Regions from separate parts of the Microbacterium sp. ZW CA_36 genome, predicted to be linked through region 1. Evidence: predicted binding sites of a transcription regulator. Region 1 holds the regulator's gene; the other holds the start of a gene.
What was found. Region 1 encodes LexA, which represses DNA repair genes until DNA is damaged. Its sites were predicted from a motif close to TCGAACANNTGTTCGA; they were not measured.
Positions count from the first base shown of each region.

Region 1 (7,900 bases):
AGGCGGTTCGTGGTGCGGCGCTCATGCCGCCGATCCTACCGAGGCGAGGGCGTCGAGGAAGGCGGTCGTCTCCTCGTCGGTGCCCGCCGTGACCCGCAGGTGCGCCGGGATGCCGACGTCGCGGATGAGCACCCCCTCGTCGTAGAGCGCGCGCCACGTGGCCGCCGGGTCGGCTACTCCCCCGAACAGCACGAAGTTCGTCCACGACTCGTGGGGCGTGTAGCCGAGCGCCTCGACCGTCGCCGAGATGCGGTCGCGCTGCGCGACGATCTCGTCGACCATGCCCAGCATCGTGGGCGCGTGCCGCAGCGCCGCGGTCGCCGCCGCCTGCGTGAGCGCGCTGAGGTGATACGGCAGGCGCACCAGCCGGAGCGCATCGATGAGCGCCGGGTCGGCCGCCATGTAGCCCACGCGCGCACCCGCGAACGCGAACGCCTTGCTCATGGTGCGCGACACGACGAGCCGCTCGCGATCGGGCAGCAGCGTCAGGGCGGACCGCTCGTCGTGCGGCGCGAACTCGAAGTACGCCTCGTCGACGATCACGATGCCGTCCGTCGCCTCGTACACGGCCTCCACCACGTCGAGTCCGAGCGGGGTGCCGGTGGGGTTGTTCGGCGAGCACAGGAACACCACGTCGGGAGAGGCATCCGACACCTGGGCCGCGGCATCGTCCGCCGCGATCGAGTAGTCGGCCGCTCGGGTGCCCGAGATCCACTCGGCACCGGTACCGCGGGTGAGCAGCGGATACATCGAGTAGGTGGGTGCGAAGCCGAAGGCCGTGCGGCCCGGTCCGGCGAACGCCTGCAGGATGTGCTGGAGCACCTCGTTCGAGCCGTTGGCCGCCCAGATCTCGTCGCGGGTGAGGCCGTGGCCGAGGTAGCCGGCGAAGCCCTCGCGCAGGGCTGTGAACTCGCGGTCGGGATACCGGTTCACATCGCTGAGCGCCCGCGCGATCGAGTCCAGGATGTCGTCGGCGACCTCCGGCGGAACGGGATGCGTGTTCTCGTTGACGTTGAGGGCCACCGGCAGCGGCGCCTGCGGGGCACCGTACGGCTTCTGGCCGCGGAGATCGGCGCGTATGGGGAGGTCTTCGAGACGTGCACTCACCTCTCCCATGGTAGGCGCGTGCGGTGCTGCTCGACCGCCGCGTGACGCCGGGCGACGGTCACCCGACCGACGGGAGCGGCTCAGCGTCCGCTGTCGTAGGCTGCCGGGATCGCGATGCTCTGACCGGCCTGCACGACGACGCTGTCGAGAGCGTTCAGTCGCACGAGCTCATCGACGACGTCGCGCGGATCGCGATCGGGGGCGATGTCTTCCGCGATGCTCCACAGCGAGTCGCCGTCAGCCACGGTCACCGTGCTGAACGTACCTGCAGGCGCGCCCGCGTCACGCGAGGCCAGAGCCGCGCCGCCGCCGATGACAGCGGCGCTCAGCGCGATGACGGCGGGCAGAGCGGCGATCGCGGCCAGCACTCTCCGGCCGCGGATCGTGAGGCGCAGTCGCGTCGACGGCGCAGCCGCCGGTCGCATGAACGCCTGCTGCGGAGTGCCCCCGGCGAGCTGCCGTGCCGTGCCGTGCACGCGCTGCGCCGCGACACGCGCGGCGCGCGTCGGCGACGGGACGGATGTCGTGAAGTCGATCGCGGTCATGCTGGGCTCCTCCTGATGGGGAGAGATTCGCATTCTCCACTCGGCCGGGAGTGGAGAATGCGAACCTCTCTTCCGAAGCTATCTTCGAGTCTGTAGGATGTCAATACCGGATCCGGGCGCCGATCTCTCGAACGCGACACGCGGCCGGGTTGTTCCCCAGATGCCCGCGATCCGGATACGGTTTCGATACGAGAACCCCACCACGGGCCTCCGACATTCGAAGAAACAGCGCTCCACCGCCGAGCGCAGGACGGAGCCGGAAGATGAGCGACGCGGCCGGGCGAGACAAGCCCCAGACTCGTCGGCGCAAGAGCCTCAGCGACAAGCAGCTGGCGATCCTCGAGGTGATCCAGCGGTCGATCGCACGGCACGGCTACCCGCCGAGCATGCGCGAGATCGGCGACGCGGTGGGCCTGAAGTCGCTCTCCAGCGTCACCCACCAGCTCAACCAGCTCGAGCTGAGCGGCTACCTGCGTCGCGACGCGGGCAAGACCCGCGCGATGGAGGTGCTGATCGACCTGCCCGGCACCGCGACCGAGAGCCCCGCCGACACCTCGCCCTCCGTGGGCGATGCCGCACTGGTGCCCCTCGTCGGCCGCATCGCCGCCGGCGTGCCCATCACGGCCGAGCAGCAGGTCGAGGAGATCTTCCCGCTCCCCCGCCAGCTCGTCGGCAAGGGCGACCTGTTCATGCTGAAGGTGTCGGGCGAGTCGATGATCGACGCGGCCATCTGCGACGGCGACTGGGTCGTCGTACGGTCGCAGGCCACCGCGGACAACGGCGAGATCGTCGCCGCGATGCTCGACGGCGAGGCGACGGTCAAGACGTTCCGTCAGCGCGACGGCCACACGTGGCTGCTCCCCCGCAACTCCGCGTTCGAGCCCATTCTGGGCGACGAGGCCACGGTGCTCGGCAAGGTCGTCGCGGTACTGCGCGCCGTCTGAACCTCGCGCCGACGGATCCCGGTGTCGGACGCGTTCGAGGCCGGAGTTCGACGCCGAACCGCGAGGTGGGTGGCGGTGCGTCATCCGCAGGCGCTATAAGGGGGGAATGACCGACCTCACCGCCGCAGACGAGACTGCCGCGCTCCGCGCGCGCCTCGACGCCCTCGAAGCCGAGAACGCCCGCCTGCGCGCCGAGACGCCGCCCTCACCACCGGTGACGGCCGCGGCCACGGACAGGCCGCACGGCAACCGCTGGCGAGCCTTCCTGTCGGCGCTGTGCATCGTCATCGCGACGATCCTCGTGCCGGTCTCCATCGTCGCCGCCTGGGCGCGCGTCGAACTCGTCGACGAGACGCGATTCGTCGAGACGTTCGCACCGCTCGCCGACGACCCGCAGGTGCAGGCGATGGTCGCCGATCAGGTGACCGTCGCCATCGAGGACTCCCTCGACCTCGAAGGCCTCACCAACGACCTGTTCGACGGCATCCAGCAGCTCGACCTGCCGCCGCGCGCTCTCGCCGCACTCGACCTGCTCCGCGCGCCCGCCGCCCAGGGCCTCCAGAACCTCGTCGACACCACGGTCACCCGGCTGGTGGAGTCCGACGCCTTCGCGGATGTGTGGGAGACGGCGCTGCGCGCGAGCCACCGATCGCTCGCGGCGGTCGCAGCCGGCGGCACCTCCTCGGGTGCGGTGGTCATCGGCGAGAACGGCGAGGTCGGCATCCAGCTCGGGCCGATCATCGAAGAGGTCAAGAAGCGGCTCGTCGACCGCGGGATCGGGTTCGCCGAGTCGATCCCGGTCATCGACAGGACCATCGTGGTCGCGCAGAGCGACGCGCTCACCGTCGTCGGCACCGTCTACAACCTCGCGGTCGCCGCGGGCTGGTGGACCCCGATCGTCGCGCTGGTGCTCTTCCTCGCCGGCATCCTCATCGCACGGCGACGGTCCACCGCCGTGCTGGGCACCGGCGTCGGCATCGCGCTCGGCACGGGCGTGCTGGCGATGGGCCTGGGCATCGGCGGGTCGATCCTCGCGCTCAGCGCGCCGAACCTCGGTGTTCCGGCGGGCGCCCTCGCATCGATGTACGAACAGATCACCTCCGCGATGCGCGACACCGCGGTGGTCCTCACCCTGCTGGGCGTGGTGATCGCCGTCATCGCCTGGATGTCGGGCCGCTGGCGGGGCGCACGCGCCGCGCGCGGCGGCGTCGCCTCCATCAACGCCGGCGCGCGGGGTGCCCTGCTCAAGCGCGGTGTCGACACGGGCCGGTTCGGCGCGTGGCTCTACGCCCAGCGCGTGCTCGTGCGGATCGTGCTCGGAGCCCTGGCCATCGTGTGGCTGATGCTCCTGCGCCCGCTCTCGGTCGGCGAGGTGTTCCTCGTGCTCGTCGTGTGGCTCATCGTCTGGTGGGTGTTCGAGCTGCTGCAGCGCCGTCCCGAAGAGGCCGCGGCCGCCGCTGCACTCGCCGACGAAGCAGCAGCTGCCGCCGGTGCCGCCGAGTCGGTGCCTGCCGTCGACGGCGAAGCCGACACCGTCGTGATCGTCGACGGCGATCCCGCCGACCCCGACGCCGACACTCTCGTGATCGAGACGGATGCCGCGACCGACGCGGCCGCGGCACCCGGATCGAAGAAGGGCTCCTAGGCCGGCACGGTCGCCCGCACCGCCTGCGTCGCCGCCACGAGGTTCTTCAGCGACGCCACGGTCTCGTCGTACCCGCGGGTCTTCAGCCCGCAGTCCGGATTGACCCAGACGCGGCGCAGCGGCAGCTCGGCGACCGTGCGGTCGAGGAGCTGAGTGATCTCGTCCACCGACGGCACGCGCGGCGAGTGGATGTCGTAGACGCCCGGTCCGATGCCGGCGGCGAAGCCGGACGTCGCGATGTCTCCGATCACCTCGCCGCGGCTGCGGGCCGCCTCGATCGAGGTCACGTCGGCGTCCAGCGCCGCGATCGCGTCGATCACGACGTCGAACTCCGAGTAGCAGAGGTGCGTGTGCACCTGCGTGGCCGGCGCAGCGCCGGCGGTCGCGAGGCGGAACGAGCCGACCGACCACTCCAGGTAGGCCGGCTGGTCGGCGCGCTTGAGCGGCAGCAGTTCGCGCAGCGCCGGCTCGTCGACCTGGATGACGCGGATGCCGGCGCCTTCGAGGTCGGCGATCTCGTCGCGAAGGGCGAGCGCCACCTGGTTCGCCGTCTCCCCCAGCGGCTGGTCGTCGCGGACGAACGACCACGCCAGGATCGTCACCGGACCGGTCAGCATCCCCTTCATCGGCTTGTCGGTCAGCGACTGCGCGAAGGCGGACCATGCGACGGTGATCGCCTCGGGACGCGCGACGTCGCCCCACAGGATCGACGGCCGGGTCGCGCGCGAGCCGTAGGACTGCACCCAGCCGTTCTCGGTGACCGCGAAGCCCTCGAGGTTCTCGGCGAAGTACTGCACCATGTCGTTGCGCTCGGCCTCGCCGTGCACGAGAACATCGAGCCCGATGTCCTCCTGCAGCGTCACCACCTGCGCGATCTCATCGCGCAGGAAGCTCGCGTACTCGTCGGCGCTGAGCTCACCGCGGCCGTGCCGTGCACGCGCGCGCCGGATGTCGCCGGTCTGGGGGAACGATCCGATCGTGGTCGTCGGCAGGACCGGGAGTGCGAGCTCGACCTCCTGCGCCGCCACGCGGTCGTCGTAGTCGCCGCGGGCGAAGTCGTCCGCACCGAGCGCCGACGCCCGCTCCCGCACCGCTCCATCGCGCACGCCGGGCGCACTGCGCCGATCCGCGAGCGCGGCGGATGCCTCGGCCAGCGCGTCCGCGATGGCCGGACGGCCACTGACCAGTCCGCGCGCGAGGCTCGCCACCTGCGCCACCTTCTGGTCGGCGAACGCCAGCCACGTCACCAGGCGCGGGTCGAGCGTCGTCTCGTCCTCGACGTCGTGCGGCACATGCTGCAGCGAGGTCGAAGTGCCCGCGCTGATCTCCGACGCTCCGAGCTCGTGCAGCGCCTGCAGCCGCTCCCACGCGGCGTCGAGATCGCCCCGCCACACGTTGCGTCCGTCGACGACTCCGCCCACGAGCGTCTTGCGGTCCAGGCCCGGCACAGCCTCGGGCACCGCACCGCGGGTCAGATCGATGGCGACCGCCTCGATAGGAGCGGCCGCGAGCGCCGTCCACGCCTCGGCCGACAGCTGCGCGTAGCCGGCCGCGACGAGGATCGCGGGCCGGTCGCCACGCACCCCCAGCGCGGCGTATGCGCGGGCCGCGGCATCCGCCAGCGCGGCCGCGTCGGCCGGCAGGCTCTCGCTGACGAGCGCAGGCTCGTCCAGCTGCACCCACTCGGCGCCCGAGGCCCGCAGACTCGCCAGCAGCTCCGCGTACACCGGCAGCAGGTCGTCGAGCCGGCTGAGGGGGTCGAAGCCCTGGGGCGCGGCATCCGTCGCCTTCGCGAGCGCGAGGAGCGTCACCGGGCCCACGATCACCGGGCGAACGGTGAATCCGTCAGCCTTCGCCTCTGCCACCTGGCGCGCGAAGCGGTCGCTCGAGAGGGCGAAGACCGTCTCGGGGCCGACCTCGGGCACGAGGTAGTGGTAGTTCGTGTCGAACCACTTGGTCATCTCGAGGGGGGCGTCCTCGCCCGCACCGCGCGCGGCGGTGAAGTACGCGTCCAGGCCGATGCCGCCGTCGGCATCGCGGAGCGCGCCGAACCGGTCGGGCAGCGCGCCGACCGTGACGGCCGCGTCGTGCACCTGGTCGTAGAACGAGAACGACTCCGGGATCGACGAGTCGTCGCGACCGAGGCCGAGCTCGGCGAGGCGCTCGCGCGTCGCGCGGCGCAGTCCGGCCGCCGTCTGCTCGAGGGTCTCGGCGTCGGTCTGGCCGGACCAATACGCCTCGACCGCGCGCTTCAGCTCGCGGCGGCGCCCGATCCGGGGATAGCCCAGGATCGTGCCGTGGGGGAAGGTGATGCGGGGTTCGGTCATCGTGCTCTCTCTTTCGCTTCGTTCATCTCGGAGTGGGGGTTCTCGGGGGTCGCCGAAGAGACCGTCGGGGCATCCGACGGATCGCGGCGTCCGGGTCAGTGGACGGCGTCGGGCATTCGCGTCGCCGAGGCGAGCACGCCGGCCTCACGCAGCACGTCGAGGACTGTGTCGTGGTTGTTGAACGCGTACAGATGGATGCCGGGCGCGCCGCCGTCCACGACTTCGCGGGCGAGGCGCGCGGCGTGCGCGATGCCCACCTCGCGCTGCCCTTCGGCGGTCGGCTCGAGGTCGAGCGCGATGGCGAGGTCCGCGGGCAGCTGCTCCCCCGTCAGCTCGAGCACGCGGCGCAGCCGAGCGCCCGAGGTGATCGGCATGATGCCGGGGAGGATCGGGATCGTCACTCCGGCGTCGCGCGAACGCGCCACGAAAGCGAGATAGTCGTCGGCGTGGAAGAACAGCTGGGTGATCGCGAGCGTGGCGCCCGCCGCCTGCTTGGCGAGGAGGGCGTCGATGTCCTCGAGCGCGTGGCGCGAGCGGGGGTGACCGTTCGGGAATGCCGCGACCGCGATGTCGACCTGCGCCCGCTTCTCGACGCGCACGGCTCCCGGCACACCCGGGATCAGCGCCTCGGTGTAGGGCTCGCGCTCGGCCTGCACCCGGTCGATCAGCTGCACGAGCTCGGCGGCGCTCGAGAGGTCGCCCAGGAAGGCGTCATCCTCGGAGGCCCCGGCCGGCGGGTCGCCGCGCAGGGCGAGGAAGCTCGTGATGCCGGCATCCAGGAACTCCCGGATCAGCGTGTTGGCGCCCGCGTAGGTGTTGCCCACGCATGTCAGGTGCGCAAGCGGCTCGACGTGGGTCTCGCGGAGGATGTGGGTCAGCAGCTCGAGCGAGCGGCCGCCCGTCGAGCCGCCCGCGCCGTAGGTCACCGAGATGAACCGGGGGTCGACGGACGCCAGATGGCGGATGGTCTCGTGGAGGGCGGCGACGCCGGCATCGGATCGGGGCGGGTACACCTCGAACGAGATCGGCACGGGAGGAGTGCTCAGGTCGATGGACATGGGCCTGCTTCTCAGGGATCGGACTCGGGCTCAGCCGAACGGGAAGACCCGGACGGCCGCGGCACCTCGCCTCCGCCGTGCGGCGGAAGGGGTGTCATCGCGGGCGGGTGCCGGGCTCGGCTGTCGCTCCTGCCCGGAACCCCCAGGTTCGGGGGCGTCCTCGCGGACGACCGGGCGTCGATGCGTCCACGGTAGCGGAGCAGTCCCGCGCCCGGCCTCCTGTGACCTTCTGTTTCGATCGCGCGACGCGCACCGTTGGTCGTACCGTGGTCTG
Region 1 covers NZ_JBJDRL010000023.1:25,187-33,086, reverse strand. The annotation lists gene hisB (imidazoleglycerol-phosphate dehydratase HisB) at 1-25, opposite strand, end outside; gene ACI3KX_RS11675 (histidinol-phosphate transaminase) at 22-1,116, opposite strand; gene ACI3KX_RS11670 (LysM peptidoglycan-binding domain-containing protein) at 1,188-1,532, opposite strand; gene lexA (transcriptional repressor LexA) at 1,916-2,596, shown strand; gene ACI3KX_RS11660 (hypothetical protein) at 2,703-4,241, shown strand; gene metE (5-methyltetrahydropteroyltriglutamate--homocysteine S-methyltransferase) at 4,238-6,568, opposite strand; gene ACI3KX_RS11650 (methylenetetrahydrofolate reductase) at 6,664-7,626, opposite strand.

Region 2 (7,900 bases), on a different contig from region 1:
CCGAATGCTCCGCCCCCGGGTCGCTTCTCGCGACACTGCGCGCCAGCACACCGGCGGGACGTCAGAACAGGGGCGTGCCGGCGACGACATACACGGCGGCCGCCAGCACGAGGATGTTCACCCCGACCGTGCCCCAGAACGCCCGGCGGAACGAGCGCTTGCGCGTCTTGTGCCGGAACAGCTGCTGCGCGACGATCGCTCCGGGCCAGCCGCCGACGAGTCCGAGCAGGAGCAGCGTCTGCTCCGGGACGCGCCCTGCGCTGCGGCGGGCCGCCGACTTGTCGATCCCGTAGGCGGCGAACGTGATGAGGCTCGCGGCGCCGTAGAGCGCCGGCACCCACCACGCGAGTCCGAACAGGAAGTACGCGACGGTGAACGCCGCGGCGAAGACGAGCAGCGTGATCCAGCTGAGCGCCGGGGGAAGCGGCTTCGAGAGGTCGCGGCCCGGCCGGTCCGGCGTGGCGAGTGGTGGCCGGGGGCGCGCGTTCGACATGCGCTTGATCCTATGGGGGAGGCCCGGCGTACGGTGTCAGCATGCATGAGCTCACCGAAGAAGCGCTGGTGGCGGCATCCGTCGATGTCGTGTGGCGCGAGTTCACCGTGGCGGGCCTTCTCGCCGAGTGGTTCTGGCCGCCCCGCTTCGAGACGACCGCGGTCGTCGAGGTGCGCGAGTTGGGTCGCTGGGAGGTGCGGTCGGCGCCGGCCGGCATCGCCGTCGAGGCGACAGTGCTCACGTTCGAAGCGCGGCGCGCGCTTCGGCTCGCGTGGCGGTGGGCGGGGGAGGAGCACGCGACCGATGTCGAGGTCGTGCTGGAGCCGGCAGCGGATGCCGCGACCCGCGTCATCGTGCGCCAGTCAGGTTTCGCGAGCGGCGAGGAGCGCGATCAGCACATCGACGGCTGGTCGAGCTGCCTGCAAAGGCTGGTGGACCGCCACGGTGGGCCTCCCGGCGAGCACTTGTGACGCGTGTCCCCGGCCGACGGTAGCGTCGGTGGCGTGATCATCGAGTTCGACAGCGATGTGTTCCGCTGGGCTGCACGGGAGGACTCCTCGTGGTTCTTCACGGTGGTTCCGCCTGAGCTGAGCGAGGAGATCCGCGAGATCCCGCGGCCGTACCGCGGATTCGGCTCCGTGCGCGTGCGCGCGCGGATCGGCGGCAGCGAGTGGACGACGTCGATCTTCCCGTCGTCGGACTCGGGTTCGTACGTGCTGCCGCTGAAGAAGGCGGTCAGGGATGCCGAGCAGCTCGTCGACGGCGGCCCCGTGACCGTGCGACTCGAGGTGCTGGACGGCTGAGCCCGTGAGCGGGCGTGGGTGTTCGTCCGTGGAGCGGTCGCCTCTCGGTAGATGATGCTCGCCGGTGAGGCATGGCCGGCGCGGGGTAGCAGCGGTGGCGTGCTCGCTGTTCCACGTTCACACTGGACATGAGGTGACAAGCAGAGCTATGGCACTCGCAGTCCCATCGGTCCGGTATGTTGGCCGCAGCGAGAATCATTCTGCTGGGGAGCATGATGTCGGACGGGTCTCAGGGGGGACCGCCGCCCGGGTGGTACGCGGACACGTCGCGCACCGACCGCCTGCGGTGGTGGGACGGTGCTGCCTGGACGGGCCAGTTCCGTCTTCCGGAATCGGATGCCGCAGCCCCGGCTGACCCGCCCGTCGACGCTGCCGCACCGATGAGTCGGGCGCAGCTGCGCGCATCGCGTTCGATCCCTGCACGCGAGGGGACGACTGCGAACGAGGTGCCCGCGGGCGGGGCATCGGTGGACGATGTGCCTCCCGTCGGAGCATCGGGCGGCGAGGGGCCGGTCGATGCGCCGGGTTCGGCACCGGTGTGGCCGGCCCCGTCGTCGCTGGCCGCCCCTGCGCCGGCACGGGATGCGACTCCGGTGCCGATGGACGCCGCGCCCGCGGCATCCGATTCCGCACCGGTCGTGCCGCCTGCTGCCACGGAGCCTCCGTCGCCCGGTCGACCGACGACCACCGAGGCGCGCGTGCCGCGAGCAGGCGGCATTCCCGACCAGATCGCGCCGCGCCGCACCGCGCCCGGCGACGATCGGATGCCGACGCCGATCGTGTACGAGCCTGTCTCGAGCTCGTACGTGGGTGGGATGCGGCCGCCGATTCCGGAGGCCGCGCCCGCGAACATCCCTGCTCGTGCGGCGATCGTGCTGATCGCGCTCGCGGCGATCGGCGGCGTGGCGGTGGTCGCGTGGCTCGCGAGCCGCGATCAGGCGATTGCCGGCATGGTGAGCCTGGTCAGCGTGGCGCTCGCAGCCGGCGCGTTCTTCCTCGCGATCGGCGGACTCATCGTCGCCCGGCAGCGGGGGACGAGTCGTGTCATGTCCGTGGTCGCCCTGGCAGTATCGGTCGTGCTCGTGGCATGGCTCGTCTTCGTCGCGACCGAGTTGGCGCTCGCGATTCTGGCCTGACGGATTCTGCGCTGCGGCGTGATGCAGGCGCTACGGCGTGATGCAGGCGCTGCTGCCTGATCCAGGCGCGTCGGCGATCCAGCCGCTACGGCGTGCTCCGGGCACGACGGAGTGAACCGGGCGCTGCTGCGTGATCCGGGTATAACGGCGTGATCCGGGCGCTGCTGCGTGATCCGGGCGCTACGGCGTGATCAGGCGCGTCGGCGAGCCAGCCGCTACGACGTGCTCCGGGCACGACGGTGCGACCCAGGAGCTAAGGCGTGATCCAGGCGCTACGGCGTGATGGAGGCGAGACGGCGTGATCCCGGCTCGGTTTGCGCGGCGTCGATGGGCGGTGTCACCAGGGCGCTGGTTCGGTGGGCACGGTGAGGGCCGTGGGGGAGACCCACCATGTTGCTCCGGTCACGTCGTCTCTGTAGAGCGTCCATTTGCTCTTCGACTTGAGTACGTGGTGCCCCTCGCAGAGTGGCGCGAGGTTGGTGTCGACCGTGGCGCCGCCGTGTTGCCATTCGAGTCGATGATCGATGTCGCAGTCGCGGGCGGCGCGTCTGCAGCCCGGTCCGATGCAGACCGTGTCGCGCACGCCGAGCCATCTTCGCAGTGCCTTCGGAACCCGGTAGGTGGTGCGGTCGACGTCGAGGACGGTGCCGTTGATCGGGTGCGTGAGGATCCGTACCCAGCTGGATGCCTCCCCGGCGAGCCGACGGGCGGTCTCGATGTCGATAGGGCCGTACCCGTCGAGGGTGGCGGGTTCGTCGTCGAGACCGAGCAGCGTCATCACCGGCACGGTGATCGCGACGGACGGGCGAGGCGCACGTGTGTCTGATCCGGCGAGCGCCACGGTCGTCATGAGGTCGAGAAGGGCGTCGGCGCGGAGCTGCGCGAGGGTTCGTTCCTCACCCGGCTGAACGCTCTGGTGGCGCGCGTGGGCGTCGGCGTGACCGTACATGGCGAACACCCGGTCGGCGGGGCCGAGCACCGTGAGCGTCGCCATGCCGTCGTGCTCGGCCTCGAACCACGCGTTGCGATCCTTTGCCGCCCGCTGGTGGCGCACTTCGAGGGACTCAGGGTGAACGCGCTCGCGGACCACGCGGGCGCGCAGCCGGAACTTGCCGGGCGGCAGCTTCTGCGCCGCCGTCTCGAGGGTCTCGTCGAACCGTTCGCAGGCTTCGGCGGCGTCATCGGGGAGCGAGGCCGCCAGCTGGGCCGCGGTGGCCGCATTCTGCGCTGGCAAGCGCCCGGCGCGAAATGCGTCCCAGATCCGAGGGCATCGCTCGCGGAGCGTGTCGGCGTGTGCGGCGCGGGTGCGAACCGCCTTTTCGGACATCCCCAACCGCGTCGCGACGTCGAGCGCTGCCGCACGCACGGCGATGTTGCGGCGTTCCGCGCGCACCGCGGCGACCGAGCGACCCTGCGGGTCACGCCAGTCGGGGTCGTGGGTCGGATCGGCTCCGACCCAGGGGTCGGGGCAGGCCGCGGCATCCGTCAGAATCAGCGCGATGGCGGCGTACTCGTCGGCGATGAGCACGCGGGCACGAACACTCAGACCCTCGAGCGCGGTGACCGCCGCGGTGTGGGCCTCGCCATTCGCGTAGAGCGCCGCGACGGCGACATCGGGGGGAGTCAGCGCCGGATCCTCAGGGTCGTCAGGCGCCCAGAACCAGTCGTCGGCATAGTCAGCGCGCCACTCCAGATCGTCGACGATGTTCGCTGAGATATCCACATGTAAAGGATACCAAGGTGCCCGCAAAATAGAAAGTATGTTCTAACGCCCACTTCCCGAAACGTCACGCTGTGGTGGCCGTCACACCTCTCCCGTGTCGGCGAGGCGCGCCGCGACTCACGATCACCCACGCGATCGTGACCGACGTGTAGACCAGCGCGCACACGGGCTTCGCGCTTGCCTGTCGGGCGCTGCACGGCGCCGACAATCGGACGCAGGAACGCGGCGATCGTCGTGAGAATCCCGACCGCAGACAGTGGGCTGAGGCGCCGCAAGTATCTCCCTACCGCCGGCATCGCACTCGGAGATGTGGTGAAGCGTCTTGAGGAAGTCCTGAGGCAACACTGCATGCGCTCGCGTTGACATGAAGGGGCTGAGTCTGACACCGTCGACGGCGGGAGGGGACCCGCGTTTGGGCGCGTGTCTCGAACCCAGCTCTGACAGAGTCTGGGAGTTCGTTACTGGGGTTACATGTGAACCGGTACTTGCTGTGCCGGCGGTCAGAGCTGACCAATCAATTCACACACTGGGGAGACACTGCGCCATGCGTGCACTTATCAAGAACTACATTGAGGCTGAGAAGGCCCGCCGCGAGGAAGATGGCGAGAAGGGCTTCTCGCTTATCGAACTGATCGTTGTCGTCGTGATCCTTGGGATCCTGGTCGCCGTGGCGGTGCCGATCTTCCTGAACATTCAGCAGTCAGCAAAGGACAATTCCCTGGACGCTGCTGCGTCGGACGGCGCCGTCATTGTCGCTGCAGCCATCGCTGATGCTGACTCGGATACACCCGTCGCCACTGCGGTGAACGCCGCCATCACCGCCAACAACGGTTCGCCCGATTCGGAATCCGATCTGGCCGTGACTGCGCCGACCGACCTCACCACCATCACCCTGACTAACTTCTGTGTCTCGGCAACAGCCGTAGCGGGTGGCCCCCTTGCAGGCGGTGCCCCGCAGACGGCCGGTCCCGGTTGCACAGCTCCCGCTGCTCCTCCCGCCGAGGAGGAGTGAGCTTCAGGTTCACCCGCACCCCGACGGGTGTTACTCGGATGGGTGTTTGAACGAGTTGTTCGCTCACGAGGGCCAGATGACGCGAGTCGCTGGCCCTCGTGGGATCATTAGCTTGGGGTTCTGCCACTTGGGGAGGTGGGCGGATGAGGGTTCGTGGGCGGTGTGATACTGCGGGATTCAGCCTTGTCGAAGTCATCATCGCGATGTTCCTGTTGGGCATCGTCGCGGTGGCGATCTTACCTGCGCTGTGGCAGGGCATAATCGCGTCATCACAGCAATCGTCGACTGCCACAGCAACGCGCTATATGAACTCCGTCATCGACGATGCGCGAGCGACGCCGACTTGCCCCTACCTCGAGTCGATCGCCTCACTCCCTGCCGTTACCGACGGGCGTGGAGTGCTGCTCTCGACCTCCACTAGCTCCGTCATCGGTTGTGCTGCCGGCGCCACCGCCACTCTCACCGTCACCATCGTCGGTGAAGGTCGCACACTTGCCACGAGCACGGCACTCATCTACATCCCATGACATTTCACACCGGTAGCGACGACGACGGACTCAGCATGGTCGAGCTGATCGTCGCCATCGTCGTGAGCGGAATCGTCATCATCGCGATCGCGACAATCTTCGTCAACTCGTGGCGCACGCAGGAACAGGTGACCAGCGTGACCCAGGCGACCAACCGCGGGCAGCTCGTCTCTTCGACGATCGAGCGGGCGATGCGCAACGCTCTGTTCTTCGACGTCACCGAAAGCGGCACGGTTCTGCGGGTGAGCACCTCGCTCACGGGTGATCTCAAATGCCAGGCCTTCCGCCTCACCGATCCGGGGGCTCAGCTCACCACCGATTCCGGCACGCTGTCGTCCCCCAGCACCGCGTGGCCGACCTGGCACACAGGTATCAAGAAGGAGGGCACAACGCCCTACTTCGTCCGCACGACAGCGAACTCACTGACCTACACGTTCAAGATCACGACCGACGCAGCGCCGGTCACGTTCTCGGCCGACATTGCGCCCCGGTCGATTCAAGAAGCAGGGAGCGACGGATGCTGGTGATCGAGAGGCCGCGCAGGACTCAACAGCGCACGGATGCACGTCCCGACGACGACGGGGCCGTGCTGGTGACCGTGGTGGTCGTGATGTTCGTCGGCTTCATCATCGCGGCGACCATCGCCGCGTCCGTGGTCTTCACGATCGGCGCGAACGTCGACAATAAGGACCGCACGCAGGCGTTCATCGCCGCCGAGTCGGGCCGCGATGTAGCTGTGGATTCGCTGGCGTCGGCGATCACCTCGACCGGACTCAACTGCGGTGCCGTGACCATGTCGGCGAACTCGACCGCCGGTGCCGCGCCGACGTACACCTACTCGATCCGATCCTCAGAAGCCGCCGACAGGCCCGACGCATGGGACGCGGCGGGTGTGACCGCAACCTGCCCGATACCCACGACGAAGTGGGTGGTCATCCGGTCCACGGGGACCGGTACCGATGACGCGCAGACCACCATCGACTCGGTCTACCCGTGGTACCACGGCCCGGCGACTCAGCCTGCGGGGACGCTCGCCTTCTTCGAAGGCGAGTTCACCGCCACCAAGTCGACCTACCAGGGCGACCTGGTGATTCGGGACGACGGCGACTACACCTGCAACAACGCGGACGGCGTCTCGATCCAAGGTGACCTGTGGGTGCTGAAAGGTGGCCTGTCGATCACGAAGGACTGCGTGATCACCGGAAGCGTCTACACCCGCGGGCTGATCGACACCAAGAACCACAAGCTGACCGTCGGCGGCGATCTCGTCTCGTTGGACGGATCGATTCTCCTGACAGCCAATGACATCAAGATCGGCGGCGACGTCTACGCGAAGGGCACGATCTCGACGAAGAACGGCTCGGGGAGCGTGAACGGCTCGTTCAAGACCGCAGCAACGGTGACCGATCACAAACCCGCTGACTGGAAGCGACTCGACGGCACAGCCGTGCCGGTACTGGAGAATCAGACGGTGCCGACGGTCACCCCGACGCTGGATCAGGTGTTCGCAGCGACGGCCTGGATCGAACTCACCAACACCGTGCCGTGGAGTACCGACTCGACCGTTTACACCGGATTGTGCTCGGCCGCCGAGCTGCAGACCGTGCTCACGGTGCCCGGAACCCGCGCCTTCATCGACATGACCAGTTGCACGGCTGGCGCCAGTCCGAACGAGATCACTGTCGCGCCCGGGAACTTCGCGCTCGCGCGCGATGCAATCCTGTATGTTCCCGCTACGAAGGGGATGAATCTCGACTTGACGGGCACGATCACGAAGGCGGCAGGTGACCCGCAGCTGTTCGTCGTTCACGCGGACGCGAACGGCAGTGACAGCAAGCCCACCTGCACCACGGGCTCCGACAAATTCACCGCGACTTCCACGATCGGTGTGCGCACCATGGTCTACAGTGCCTGCGGCATCACCAACTCCATGGCACTGACGATGACCGGACAGCTCTACATGGGCAATCTCGGCATCCACCTCAACGGCGGCACCTTCACGTGCACCCCCATGGAGTGGAAGCCCCAGATCGGCAAGCTCAGCTGCGGCGTCAAGGGGAGCGGCGGCATCTTCGACCCGACGAACACGGTGACGCGACTCGACAACCGCGCGTATCAGACAGAGCGCTAGCCGATGACAGAATTCACCATCTTCCTCGCCATCGTCGCAGGGGTCTTCGGCCTTCTCATCGGGTCGTTCCTCAAC
Region 2 covers NZ_JBJDRL010000009.1:26,083-33,982, forward strand. The annotation lists gene ACI3KX_RS06335 (DUF1294 domain-containing protein) at 62-493, opposite strand; gene ACI3KX_RS06340 (SRPBCC domain-containing protein) at 535-963, shown strand; gene ACI3KX_RS06345 (DUF1905 domain-containing protein) at 997-1,296, shown strand; partial or broken gene ACI3KX_RS06350 (DUF2510 domain-containing protein) at 1,512-1,628, shown strand; gene ACI3KX_RS06355 (hypothetical protein) at 1,764-2,432, shown strand; gene ACI3KX_RS06360 (DUF222 domain-containing protein) at 2,770-4,155, opposite strand; gene ACI3KX_RS06365 (prepilin-type N-terminal cleavage/methylation domain-containing protein) at 4,700-5,167, shown strand; gene ACI3KX_RS06370 (prepilin-type N-terminal cleavage/methylation domain-containing protein) at 5,311-5,694, shown strand; gene ACI3KX_RS06375 (hypothetical protein) at 6,044-7,825, shown strand; gene ACI3KX_RS06380 (prepilin peptidase) at 7,829-7,900, shown strand, end outside.
Region 2: ACI3KX_RS06360 (DUF222 domain-containing protein) is a predicted target of LexA. The motif match lies at 4,185-4,200, and genes of this name have one in related genera.